DNA from 2 places in the Pseudoalteromonas sp. S4492 genome. Region 2 is predicted to be linked to the other one. Evidence: riboswitches for the same ligand, from Rfam matches in the RefSeq annotation. Region 2 holds a riboswitch; the other holds the start of a gene.

Region 1 (7,214 bases), on a different contig from region 2:
GCGGGTGGCATCGTAGCCCGTGGCGAAGTGTTATTTACTATCGAAAAAGATAACTACGAAGCGGCTGTACTACAAGCTGAAGCGTCGCTTGCAAGTGCACAAGCGGCACTGATTGAAGAGCAAGCCCAAGCTAAAGTGGCACAGGATGAAGCAAGACGCTACCCAGAGCGTGAACGCACTGACTTATTCCTACGTAAACCTCAAGTTTTAAGCGCGCAAGCGGCTGTTAAATCAGCGCAGGCTGCATTAAAACGTGCCGAGCGTGACCTTGCTCGTTGTGAAGTCAGAGCGCCTTATGATGCACTGGTGATCAGCCGTGAAATTGGTGTCGGTCAATACATCAATGTGGGTAGCCAAGTTGCTGAAATTAACAATATTGAAAGTGCTGAGATCATCGTGCCAATCGCTGGCTTTGACAGTGTATTTTTACCAAAACGCTTAAAAGGCGTTAAAGCAACCATTATCAATAAAGGCTTAAACAGTTTTACTCGTGAAGCTGAAATTGACCGTGACCTAGGCGTTGTTGATAACGCAACGCGTATGAGCAACTTAGTGGTTCGTGTTGATGACCCATACGGCTTAAAGCACGACGTACAACCAATTAAATTTGGTGCTTATGTACAAGTGAACTTTGCAGGTGCGACATTACAAAACATCTATCGTTTACCGCAGTCTTTAGTGAATAACCAAACAGTATGGATTGTGAACGGCGAAAATAAACTTGAGCCACGTAAAGTAACTGTTGTGCGTGAAGAAGGCGAATTCTTCTATGTAAGTGATGGCCTTGAAGTGAATGACCAGCTAGTACTTACTTTACCTGAGTATCCGCAAGAGGGCATGGAAGTAAAGATTGCTGGTATGAAAGAAATGACAAGCGATGCAGAAACTGCAGCGGTTGATAAGCTGTAAGGTAACCTTATGACAGACGCAAATACAGAAAAACAGTCTGGCCTTATTGCCTATTTTGCCAATAACTCGGTCGCTGCTAACTTAATGATGGTGTTTATCATCATCATGGGGATTATTAGTTATTTCACTATTCAACGCCAAATGTTCCCGAATATTGAAATTAATTACATCGAGATACAAGCCAATTACCCGGGTGCCTCGCCACAGGAAATTGAAGAAAGTATTCTGATCAAAATTGAAGAATCGCTCAAAGATGTCACTGAAATTAAACGTGGTGTATATCGTGCGTTTCGAAATAATGGTCGTGCAAGCTTAGAGATCAATACAGACGCAGAGCTCACGGATGTGCTTGATAAAGTGAAGCTACGTGTAGACAGTATTGCGACGTTCCCAGCAGGCATGGAGCCTGTGACGATTAGTCAGGTTGAGTTTCGCCAAGACGTGATTGGCATGAGCTTAGTCGGTGATATTCCACTGACTGAGCTAAAGCCAGTTGCGAACCAAATCGAAAATGAATTACTGCAACTATCTAATGTGTCATTGGTGCAAAACGATGTACCACTTGATGAGATTGCGATTGAAATCGATCCAGATTCACTGCGTCAATACAATCTGACTCTGAGTGATGTGGCCAGTGCGGTACGTCGTTACTCTGCGAATATTTCAGCAGGCCAATTACGTACTGACGCAGGTATTATCTCGGTACGTGTTGAAAACCAGTATTACAACGGTGATGAGTTCCGCCAGATCCCTGTAAAAATTGGCGCGAATGGCGCGAAAGTGCTGCTAAACGATATCGCGGTGATCAAAGACCAATTCATAGAAGGTGAACGCTACTTTAAATTTAATGGTGAAAATGCCGTTTATTTATCTGTAAAAGCAACTAAAGAGCAAAACATGATCCCGGTTGCTGAATCAGTTAAAGCGTTTATTGAACTAAAGAATAAAGAGTTACCTGCCGGTATTCGTCTTGTGCCACTGATGGACATGACTTACTACCTCAATGCCCGTTTAGACATGATGAAAACCAACCTATTTCAAGGGGCTATCTTGGTTGCCATTATGTTGTCTATCTTCTTGCGCTTTAAGCTAGCACTTTGGGTAATGATTGGTTTACCTGTGTGTTTCTTAGGTGCAATGATGATGATGCCATTATTTGGTATCAGTATTAATATTGTGTCGTTATTTGCTTTTATTATGGTACTGGGGATCGTGGTCGACGATGCCATAGTCATAGGGGAGAGCGCCTACACCGAAATTGAGAAAAAAGGCGGTGGTGTTGTGAATGTAGTGAATGGCGCAAAACGCGTTGCTACCCCGGCAACATTTGGTGTTTTAACTACGATTGCTGTATTTGCACCGTTTACGTTATCAAGTGGACCAGAGAGCGCATTCTTCTTTGGTATCGCTGTGGTGGTAATTCTGTGTTTGGTATTCAGTTTGATTGAATCGAAACTTATTTTACCAGCGCACATTGCCCATACTAAGTTCCCGCCAATTAATCCTAATAGCTGGCGAGCGCGCTTTAACAAGCGTTTCTTTAACTTTGTAAATGGTCCGTATAAACGCTTTATTGTGCGTTGTGTTGAATGGCGCTGGTTTGTGTTGTTTGCGTTTGTTGGCTTGTTAATTATGACCTTTGGTCTGATTACATCAAACCAAGTGCGTGTTGTACCAACTCCAAAAGTACCTCATGATTTTCCGCAAATTCGTTTAGAAATGAATGAAAATGCCTCGGATATGCAAACAATTAATGCGATCCGTGAAATCGAAGCCATGGTACACAAAGTCGACCAAGAGACAGAGCGTGAGTTTGGCCAAAAGCTGATTCGCGATATCTTAGTGTTTAACCAAGGTCGTACTGAAGCACAGCTACTGGCTCCGCTGGTCGATGAAGAGTTACGTCCTTATAACGCATTTGAATTATCTCGTCGTTGGCGTGAACAAATGCCAAGTATCCCGGGTGTGAAATCACTGCAAATTTACGATGACGTGAATGGCGGTGGTATGGATGGTGAGTTTGGTTACTTACTTTACGGCCCTGATATCGATACTTTAAATGATGCAGGTCGTCGTTTCATCCAACTATTACAACAGCAAAAAGGCTTGTTTGATATTAGTTCGACCATCGATCCGGCGAGCAAAGAAGTGCAATTAAGCTTAAAACCTGTGGCATATGATTTAGGTTTAGACCTTGCCAATATTGCTAATCAAGTAGGTGCAAGTTTCTACGGTGGTGAAGCTCAGCGTGTTATTCGCCGTGGTGAAGAAGTGCGCGTCATGGTTCGTTATCCGAAATTAACACGTGAAGCGTTTGCCTCATTAAAGCATGCCGTTATTACAACACCTGCTGGTAAAGAGGTCATGCTAGGTGATGTTGTCGAGCTGAATGAAACGCCAGGTATTAGTTATATTCGCCGTGAAGGTGGCTATCGTACTGTGTATATCTACGGCAGTATCGATGAAGAAGCGATTGAACCGGGCGAAGTTGTTAAGCAAGTTAAAGAGACTCTGTTACCGCAACTTAAAGAAGAATACCCATCAGTTAAAACTGAGTTAGGTGGTTCTATTGAAGAGCAACAAGCGCAAGCTAATGAGCAAATCATGTTCTTCATCGGCGGTATGATTTTAGTGTATATCTTGCTTGCAGTACCGCTTAAGAGCTATTCACAGCCTCTTATTGTTATGTCGGTTATTCCATTTAGCTTAACCGGTGCAATTTGGGGTCACTTCTGGTTTGGTTTAGACATTAGCTTGATGTCGGGCTTTGGTTTGATTGCGGCAGCGGGTGTGGTAATTAACGACTCGTTAGTTATGACTGACTTTGTAAACCAAGCGCGCCGTGAAGGTATTTCAACTCGCGAAGCAGTTATCGAAGCAGGTTGTGCACGCTTTAGAGCAATCACCCTGACTTCAATTACAACCTTTGCTGGTGTACTACCGATTATGTTCGAAACCAGCTTACAAGCTAAATTTGTCATTCCAATGGCAGTAGCACTTGGTTTTGCGGTTATGTTTGCAACTCTAATCACGCTAGTACTTGTACCTTGTTTGTACATCATCATGAGTGATGTGGGTAATATCTTCTTGAAAGTATTCCGTGCGGGGCACCGAGTAACGACCAGAAGAAAACTAGCAAGGGATTAATACCCCCTCAGTTTAAAAGCCAACCTAAAGGTTGGCTTTTTTGTATCATTCGTTTTTGCTAGTAACTATTTGCTATATAAGACGTTTGGTTACATTCTTTTGTTTGATTTGTGATTCGGTCACGATTATACTCAGTCTTGTTTTTGGCAAACTAACTGAAAGGTTAGGACGCAAAGTTTCCGGTCTAAGGTTTTAAACTATGATAGCGGGACCGCTGATAAGCACATAATCTAGTGCTTTGGATCTCTTGCCTCAAACTAAAAGTATTTATTTTGTTCGGTTGTTAGATAATGCCTATTAGTTGTTCTTAGGGTGATATTTTGTTTATGCATACGTCAATGGCCTCCGGGAAGTGGTTGCCGATTGGTTGCTTAAATCATCATACCCAACTGTTTGTTGGTGATAGGGTGATTGTGACCTTTTATGACATGCAAGGAGAGCTAGTCGATTTATCATTCGAATACCCGATCAGCAGTTCCGATCAGGGTGAGCCTCATAATTGGCCACGTTCTGTTGCCGAGCATATTAACGTGCATATTCCGCTGGTTAAAGCGGGCAAAATGACCGAACAAGGTTTAGTGGTTGCGTACCGTTCAAACCAAATTTATGCCCTAGAAGGGTCGGGCATTACGCAGGTAAAAGTGGCGTTTAATTGCATCGCAAAATGTAAAGAGCGAGTGCAAGATAGTCTGCAAGATTATGACTATGTCTACCCACAAGCATGCAGCGATTACAGTGCGGGTGTTAAAGTACTACAGCCAAAAACGGGTCATATTTATATGTGTAAACCGTGGCCATTTAGCGAGTTTTGTCGTGTTAAAGATTCACACAACCCGCTGTTTGAGCCAGGTGTAGGAAAAAGCTGGGCTATGGCTTGGCAGCAAGTATCGCATTAACAGTTTCCCCCTAAATGCTATTTTAGCATTGCTTAGCCCACTCAATTTGAGTGGGCTTTTTTAATACCAACCCGCAATAATACTTAATCATTTTGAGGGATTAAACCTGTCGCTAACTGCGTTATAAATTTCTCATTTAGAACAACTAAATAACGAAATTTTTGCCTTGTTATCAACGAGGTTTCATTGCCTCAAAATAGACTACTTAATTAAGCTGATTGGTATAATTCTGTGATAAACTGCTAGCAATTCGTTTTTTATTTTGGTTTTTCCCTGTGTCATCAAAATCGTATTCTTTGTCTTTACTCGCGCATCCTCCTGTTGCCAAAAAACACCCTCATCCATTAACGACTCACCAACAGACTCGCACCGATCACTATTATTGGATGCGTGATGATGAGCGTGAAAATGAGGATGTATTAGCGCACTTAAATGCCGAAAACGATTATTGTGATAAGCAACTAGCCGATATAAAACCACTGCGCGAACAACTATTTAATGAGCTAAAAGACCGTATTGTTAAAGACGACAACACGGTACCAGTAAAAGATGGCCAGTATTGGTATCACTCAGAAGTACGTGGCGACGATGAATATGCACGCCATTATCGCAGCAGCTCAATAGAAGCGCACGACAAGCACCTGTTGTTAGATGTAAACCAATTAGCTGGCGACTACGAATTTTATGAATTAGGCGAAGTTGCAATTAGCCCTGACGAGCAGCTACTTGCTTACTCTGAAGACACCGAAGGGCGCCGTATTTACACTGTGCGTTTTAAAAATATTGCCAGCGGTGAGATGTTTAGCGATGTGCTGGAAAACACCGAAGGCCAAGTAGTGTGGGCTAATGACAGTAAAACCGTTTTTTATGTAAAAAAAGACCTACAAACCTTATTGGGTTTTCAGGTTTACCGCCATGTTTTAGGCACCTCGCAAGCTGATGATATACTGGTTTATGAAGAGCAAGATAAAAGCTTTTTTATGGGGCTTGGCAAAAGCCGCGATGAAAGCCTTATCATTATTGACCTTGCTACCACAGAAACAAACGATACTTGGGTGCTGGATGCCAATAACCCAGAAGGTGAGTTTAGTGCCTTAATGCCACGCGAAGAAGGCCATGAATTCGATGTCGATAAGCTAGGTGATACCTTTTACATTGTGACTAACTGGCAAGCAAAAAACTTTCGCTTAATGACGGCGACGCAAAGCACCATTGCCGATAAAAGTCTTTGGCAGGAGCATACACCGCATCGCGAAAACGTATTGTTAGAAGGAGTCGAGATTTTTGATGACTACCTTATCCTCACAGAGCGAGAACTTGGCCAAACACGTTTTGTTGTAGTTAATCAGCAAGCTGAGCGTCTTACTTTAGAGTTTGATGATCCTTGTTATTATGCTGCAATTGCCATGAACCCCGAGCCGAATGTGAGCACTGCGCGTATTTACTATTCAAGCTTAACGACGCCAGGTTCTTTGTATGATGTTGATTTAAAAACAGGTAACAAAACCTTATTAAAACAACAGCAAGTGCTAGGGGATTTTAACCCAGAACATTATCGCTCAGAGCGTTTAATGGTTACTGCAAGAGATGGCGAGAAAGTACCCGTTTCTTTGGTTTATCGTATTGATAAATTTACTAAAGATGGCACTAACCCAGTACTGCAATACGGCTATGGCGCGTACGGCATTACCATCGATCCTAGCTTTTCAAGCAGTTCATTAAGTTTGCTAGACCGCGGTTTTGTTTATGCGATTGCACATATTCGCGGTGGCGAAATGCTAGGACGTCACTGGTATGAGCAAGGTAAAAAGCAATATAAGCAAAATAGCTTTAGCGATTTTATTGATGTTACGCATGCGCTTACTGAGCAAGGCTATGCACACCCAGAAAAAGTATTTGCGTCTGGTGGCAGTGCTGGTGGTTTATTAATGGGCGCCGTGGTTAACCAAGCCCCTGAGCTTTATTTAGGTATTGGTTGCCATGTGCCATTTTTAGATGTGCTAACCACGATGCTCGATGAGAGTATCCCCCTGACGACCAATGAATATGACGAATGGGGTAACCCAAATGATCCTGCATTTTATGATGTAATTCAGGCTTACTCGCCGTACGATAATATTAAGGCGCAGTCTTACCCTAATATTCTCGTTACTACCGGATTCCATGATTCTCAAGTGCAATACTGGGAACCAATGAAGTGGGTTGCAAAGCTGCGAGAGTTTAAAACCGATGACAACATTTTGGTATTTAAAACCGACATGG
Region 2 (7,214 bases):
TATAAATTAGTTTTTTCATTGAGTCTCCTTTTTCACCACTATAACTAAGTGAAAAATAAAGTCACAGTTTTTTGCTTATTAGCTGTTCGATGCCTTGCGCTTTATGATACAGCCAACCTTGATGGAAATAGACTTCTTTTGCCAACAAGTAATCAGCCTGAGCTTGGGTTTCCACCCCTTCAGCAACAATATCAATCTCAAGTTTTTTAGCCAGTTCGATTAACGCATCAAGTAAAATAGCCAGCTGTGAATTAGTGCCAATGGCTGCGGTGTAACTTTGATCGATTTTTAAAATATCAAAAGGCAATGATTTTAAATATTGCAGGCCAGCATAACCCGTTCCAAAGTCATCAATAGCCACTCTGACCCCCTGCTCTCTAAATAGCGTAATGGTCTCTATCACTTCAGTATCGTCAGATTCAATCAGTTCGTTTTCGGTTATTTCGAGTACCAAATGTGGGATCTGGGTGTTCAACTCAAGAGCAAGCTGCTTAAATTTGTCATCTTTGAGGTGTTCACCGGTAATGTTGATATTCACCTTTAATGTTGGATGCCACTGGGTGAGCTTTACTAAATCTTCGGTGATATTTTCAATCACAGCATAGGTCAGTGCTAAGTTAAGGCTATTGCTTTCAATATCCGGTAAAAAGCGATTCGGCGTTAAGACTCCCTCTAGTGGATGATTTAACCTTACTAACACTTCAACCCCTGCAAACTGTTTTGTGTTTGCATTCCAAATAAGCTGATAAAAGTTAATAAAATCACCAGAGTTTAAATGGTTAATCAGCTCATTTTTACGGCTACGGTAATTTTGATGGTACGCTTTAGAAAAGAAGAACAATAAAACAAATACAAACACATACAATGAAATACTTGCCAAAGGCGGGGTATAAACACCTCTGTATAAGGTATCAACATTGACAGCGACGACCAAAGCAAGACTCGGGATATCTTTGACAGGCTCAGCTAGTAAATAGTGCTGATGTGTATCGTCAAACCGATGATCATTAAGCTCAGTCGTTTTCGTTAAAGGAAACAAATCATAGTCAAGTGGCAAGGTATAACCACCCACAATCGTGATAGGTACACCCAATTTTGCATCGACTAAAGCAACAAAATCATAGGGTCTATCAAGCTCATTTATTTTTCGGCTCAATAATGGCTGCGGCAATAAAGCATTAATCTCAAAGCCATCACTGCGGGTTTTAGCTATAACCAAAGCAGCTTCACCAATGTAATTGGTATGAATTGGCCCAAAATAACGCAGCTGTTGGCTTTTAACAGGCTTAGGGCCTATGGTCTTTATTGGCTCAGGTGGAGCCCCCCAACTGGTACAGGTTAAATAGCCATCTGGGTTTACAACACCAAATTCGGCAACATTCGAGATATGAAAATGGGCTTGGCGAAGCGCTAGCAACGTCGTGCTTGAGCAGCTCGGATCAAGCGTATCTGACTGAATAAAAAAATCTTTTAATTGCTTAGTTTGCTTATCAAGATCTGATTTAAGCCATTGGTAGTCTGCCCGTATTTGCTCTCGCGCAACCTGCTTTTTTGCCGCGACTTCCATTGGGTAATCGATAGCAAAAACAAGCATCATTCCAATACTCGCAAGCGTTATGGCTTTAATTTTGTATCTGCGTTTAGGCAAAGTGCAAACTCAATATGTTATCTGATAATAAGCATTGCACATTCTAACTTAAATGCCATAAAAAAGGTGTACCTAAAAATACAAATAACGCTCTTTTTTAGCATTGTCATAGAACTGAAAAACTCAACAATTATATTCGCTAAATTGGTAAAAACGAACTACTATATTAGATATATCTAATATAAGGTTTTACTATGCTTTCCTTAAGAAATATTGTGCTATGTACTGCATTACTTTCTCCTAGTCTGTATGCCGCAACAAACTCAGCGACTCTAGAAACCGAAGCAGCTGAGCGAGCAACTGAATTTGCCACGACGCTCAAATCAGCATTGGCAGCTGCAATCAAACAAGGCGGTTTAGTTGAAGGAATTAACGTGTGCAAAATGCAAGCCCCAGCCATTGCTGAAAGCTTATCAACCGATGGTTGGACTGTAGCGCGTAAAAGCACTAAAAACCGTAATCCAAATAATAAACCTGATGACTGGGAAGCTGAAAAAATCGCTCAGTTGCTCGATATGATCAGAAACACAGAAAGCATCGATAATGTGACTTTTTCAACCAGCAAAGATGGTCAATTTCGCTTTGCTAAAGCGATAAAAGTCGCGCCAGTGTGCCTCAATTGTCATGGTCAAACGATTGCGCCAGAAGTAAAGCAAGCGCTTAGCGAGCATTACCCAAATGATTTAGCGACAGGTTATCAGCTTGGTGATTTAAGAGGAATATTCTCTATTACCAAAGAACTCGACACGTCTGAGCCATAAAATATATGCCTTGTACTCGCATAGTTTGCTCTTAGCAATTAAAATACCCTTTTAAAATCAACCAAGGTGCCATTTATGTCTTTACCTCCTTGCCCACAATGTAACTCTGAATACGTGTATGAAGATCAAAACAACTTAGTATGCCCAGAGTGCGCTCATGAGTGGGATCCAAATGCTGTTAATAACGTTGATGTAATCGATGTAAGAGATGCTAACGGTACCTTATTGGTCGATGGCGATAAAGTGACCGTTGCTAAAGATTTAAAAATTAAAGGCAGCTCACAAGTAATTAAAATTGGCACCAAAGCCGTTATCCGCCGAGTGTTAGATAAAAAAGACCACGAATTAGACTGTAAAGTTGATGGCGTCGGTGAAATGATGGTAACTGCTAAGTTTGTTAAAAAAGCTTAATAAACATATTGAGCAGTGCCCAATATAAAAACACTGCTCAATTAGTATACTTTAAAGAAACAAAAAAACATTTCAAATAGAATAGCATTTTAATTCAAAGATATAGAACTTCACTGAAAATATATTCCATTTAAAATCAAAATAATAAGAACATACCCAAAAACAACACACTGATCCCAAAACAGATCCAGAACACTTACTTTAAGGTACAGGAATAATAAATTTATACTAATTATTTTGCATTAAATAATTATTCTCCTACACTTCTTTTCAATCATTATTTCTTGAATACGGAATATGATTTAAACCACGTTTAAAAAGCAGGTATTTTGAACACTATTTAGGAACTATAAATAGGTGTTCATGCAGTCATACAAATATGTTTTTAACAAAACTAATGTATTAATACTGCCAAACCTACTGTGAGGTAGGGACGGAAAGCCACGGGTCTTCTCTGAAAGAAGTAAGGAAATGGGAAGATAGCCGGGTTGTGGAATTTGGAATCCAGAACAATGAAACATCACATCTTTAGCACAGCATTACTTGCTGTCGCTTTCACATCAACAGCTTACGCAGTAGACGATCCGAATTTTGGTGCACAGTCATTGCGAGGCGAAATCGGCACGAAAGGAGTTTTCTTGACCATTCCTTACGATGAAGTTCGTTATGGTAATGGTGATAACAAAGCATATATAAAACCTGAAGAATACAAAATGATGTATTCGGATAGCATTGGCGGCAAAGTAACCTGCCCTGCTATTAAAGGGCCAGGTCTAAAAGGATTGAATTACCATCAATTCAAAAACGGCATTGAATGCTCATGGAAATCTCGCCCCGGTAGTAATGCCGAAATTATAACTTTTACTTTGATGCCAGGTGGAGACACAGGTAAGTCGCCAAAACACTATCGAGGAAAAAATAAAGTTGTAACATGGACAGGCATTATTAACGATGCTAATGGCCAAGGTGCTGTAACGAAAAGCTATAAAACAACCCTAAGTTTGGATATGTTCGATTACCGAAATGGTAACTCTCATAAAGCTTTTGTTTTCAAAAAGAATCATAAAGTGAAGCTTGGGGATTTTACGTCGACTAAAGGTTCAATCCGTGACTTTATTTGTGACTTCAATGGTCAAAAAATAAATGTACTCAAAGATCATGCACCTGTTGGTCAATTTGGTAAAAAAGGCGTCAAGTGCACTTACATGCTTAAACAAAATGGTAAAGAGCCTCATTACTATGGTGAAGTCGTGTTTAAATAATAATTTAGAAAAATCACAATAACTAGCTTTCCTTTTCATTCAAAGCCTAGCCTGCGCTAGGCTTTTTTATTTTACTTTTTTGTCACCACGCCTTCAGGTATATGTAAAGTACGTTGTGGGAAAGGAATTGTCAGGCCTGCATTCTCGATTGACTCTTTAACTCGTTTGTTTAAATCCCAATAGGTTTGCCAATAGTCTTCATTTTTAGCCCATGCTCTTAGCTGAATATTCACCGAGCTCTCAGCCATGGCTGTCACCATCACTTGCGCCGCTGGCTCACTCAGTAAACGGCTTTCGTTCGCGGCAATATCTTTTAGCACCGCAAAGCCATCATCGATTGAATCGGCATATGAAATACCCACAACAATATCCATTCGGCGTTTGCCATTTCGCGTGAAGTTTTTAATATTGTTACCCCACACTATACCATTAGGTGATGCGATATAAAGACCATCAATCGTTTGAAAAACACTGGTGAATAGGTTTACCTCAGAGACAGTACCTTGCATCGAGCCTATCTCAACAAAATCACCGACTTTAAACGGCCTTAATATAAGTAACATCATGCCTGCTGCAATATTACTTAAGGTGTCTTTAAGGGCTAACCCTATCGCTAAACCAGCAGCACCCATTAGAGCAATAAGGCTTGCTGTATTCACGCCAAAGATATCTAAAATAAACACCCCGCCAATAATATACACGGCATAACCTGCCACAGACGACAAAATAGGCAGCAAGGTATTATCAACTTTTTTAAGGGTAGCATTGGAGTTTTTGATAGCCTTTTTCACTGACTTAGCAAGTACTGCACTGGCAATTAAAATAGCAATTGCGAGTATCACTTTATAGCCTAGCGCTATAATTGTTTCTGAGTTATTGAGCCAAAACTCATTGATAGTTTGCTTCATAAAGGTCCTTGATTTTTTGAGTTCTAAATTGCATTTATTTATAAATTGAAAGGAAAAGCCATGCGTTATAGGCAATAAAAATCAGCAATAAACCAACGCCTTCAGCGCGATTTACCCTGCCAACACCACGGTGCCCATAGGCAAAAATTAATAAAAATATTGAAAGAGAGATCATCGCCAGCCAGTCTCGCGATAATAGATCCGGTGAAAGGTTAACAGCAGGCGCTATCATCCCTGCAATACCTGTGACAGCTAAAATATTAAACATGTTTGAGCCAATCACATTACCAATCGCAATGTCGTGTTCACCTTTTCTGGCTGCGGCAATTGAAGCTGCAAGCTCAGGGAGGGAGGTGCCAAGTGCCACGATTGTGAGACCTATAATGAGGTCGCTAATCCCCATGAGTTCAGCAATATTGACCGCCCCCCATACCAATAACCTTGAACTTGCAATGAGGACTACAAGCCCAACGATAAGCCAAGTAATAGCCGCTTTAAGTGACATAGTTTGCACGTTAAGTTCGTGCTCAACATCTTTTGCTAAGCTGTCATTTTTGCTTTTAAGGCCAGAATAAATACTCCAACCAATAAAACTGCAAAAACCAAATAACAAGATACCCGCATCGAAACGTGATAAGTCGCCATCAACAATCAGTAATGCAAATAGCGCACTTACTGCAAGCAGTAGCGGGATCTCTTTTTTGACAATCAAAGAGTGAACAGTAATCGGGGCTATTAACGCGGTTATCCCTAATATAAGCCCAATATTGACAATGTTTGACCCCACAGCATTGCCTAAAGCAAGCTCAGGACTGCCATCAGCAGCAGCCATAGCCGATACCAACATCTCAGGAGCCGACGTACCAAAGCCAACCACTATCATTCCAATGAGCAAACTTGGCATACCTGCATATTTTGCGCTTACAGCGGCGCCATCAACAAAACGATCTGCACTCCAAATCAGCAATGCAAAGCCAACGATAATGGCAAGAATAAACAAGATCATCGTGCTCTCCCGCAAAAGGGTGGCAAAGCGAAATGTGGTAAATAAAGCGATTTAAGAAAACAGAAATAACCATAACAATGGTTTTGAAATGTAACAAGCACGAGACGATTCCTTAGGGCGAAGAACAATAAGGCATACATCGTGGTCGCCCATTGAACCCGATACATGCCTTAAGTCTTGTCAATCCGGCTTGCGGACATGAACGCCACGAACATTGGTTCGGAGACTGTTGACGTTCATCTTAATCTAAGAGACTACTCCCCTAAGGTTAGGTACAGACTATATAGCTAAAAGTCATACAATTAAAGCTCTATTTGTTCCTTTTTTATTTATTTTTTAGAAGCTCAAATGCTCTACAACAATCCCCGTTACTTCACAATGTTCGCAGCTCAACTGCCAGCCAGCAGCCCATGTGGTTGCGCTAATATCTCCTTTGCAAAGTGGGCAAACTTCGCCAGCAAACGTACTGGGGGTAATATCTTTAGCTTGCTTAGAAAACGGTCTTAACAACCAGAGAATATTATCGTCGATACTGATGGTTAGATCGTGGCGTAACGTCTCGCAATAAACATCAAACACCGCTTGTTTGTACTGTTTTTCGTGCTCAGTAGATTGACTGGCATAAACACTCAATGCATTTTCGATGTCTTTTAGGCGCTCGGGCCATGCTTGTGCGTCTATATTCGCTTTGCAATCTAACAACTCTTCAAGAGTGTAACTTGCATAGTTTGGTTCAAACATCATTGCCATCCTTGCTTTGGGTTATTAATTCTTTGGGTATAGCGTACCATTTTGCTTTATTTGCAAAAGCCATTGTTCAAATAAATTGTTCGCGATATTCAGCTCTTCATCTGAGAGTGTCGGGTATTGTCTTTGCTCAAACCACGCATAACGATTATACACATCGTTATTTTGCGTGATTTCCATAATGAGTCGATTTATAGCGTAGGCTTTTGCTGCACTATGCTCACCAACTTGTTCGCTGTAATACATGCTCGCTAAACTCATCAGCGCTTGTTCACTGCCCTGCTTTGCTGCTTGCTCTAAAAATACGGTTTTACGCTCTTTAAAACTATCGCGATTTTTGATGAACTCGGCACGTGACAACTTCTCAGGAAATTGCGACTTCATGTAAAATTCGGGAGTTAGCCCAGCAAACGTTTGCTGCGCAAAGGCTGACCCCTTTTCTGCTGCCATTACCAAATAACGGTAAAAAGA

Evidence for each region. A riboswitch is a leader RNA that binds a small molecule or an ion and turns the genes downstream of it on or off. The one in region 2 is predicted to bind cyclic di-GMP.
Region 1: another riboswitch for cyclic di-GMP. It lies ahead of CWC28_RS12465 (chitin-binding protein); the one in region 2 lies ahead of CWC28_RS08185 (hypothetical protein).

Annotation. Positions count from the first base shown of each region.
Region 1 is NZ_PNCP01000038.1:114,531-121,744, reverse strand. It holds gene CWC28_RS12475 (efflux RND transporter periplasmic adaptor subunit) at 1-909, shown strand, start outside; gene CWC28_RS12470 (efflux RND transporter permease subunit) at 919-4,056, shown strand; cyclic di-GMP riboswitch class I at 4,192-4,275, shown strand; gene CWC28_RS12465 (chitin-binding protein) at 4,383-4,952, shown strand; gene CWC28_RS12460 (S9 family peptidase) at 5,228-7,214, shown strand, end outside.
Region 2 is NZ_PNCP01000027.1:3,535-10,748, reverse strand. It holds gene CWC28_RS08205 (TlpA family protein disulfide reductase) at 1-19, opposite strand, end outside; gene CWC28_RS08200 (EAL domain-containing protein) at 62-1,597, opposite strand; gene CWC28_RS08195 (Tll0287-like domain-containing protein) at 1,843-2,409, shown strand; gene CWC28_RS08190 (zinc ribbon domain-containing protein YjdM) at 2,485-2,820, shown strand; cyclic di-GMP riboswitch class I at 3,221-3,316, shown strand; gene CWC28_RS08185 (hypothetical protein) at 3,333-4,082, shown strand; gene CWC28_RS08180 (mechanosensitive ion channel family protein) at 4,154-4,990, opposite strand; gene CWC28_RS08175 (calcium/sodium antiporter) at 5,025-5,996, opposite strand; gene CWC28_RS08170 (hypothetical protein) at 6,333-6,740, opposite strand; gene CWC28_RS08165 (hypothetical protein) at 6,762-7,214, opposite strand, start outside.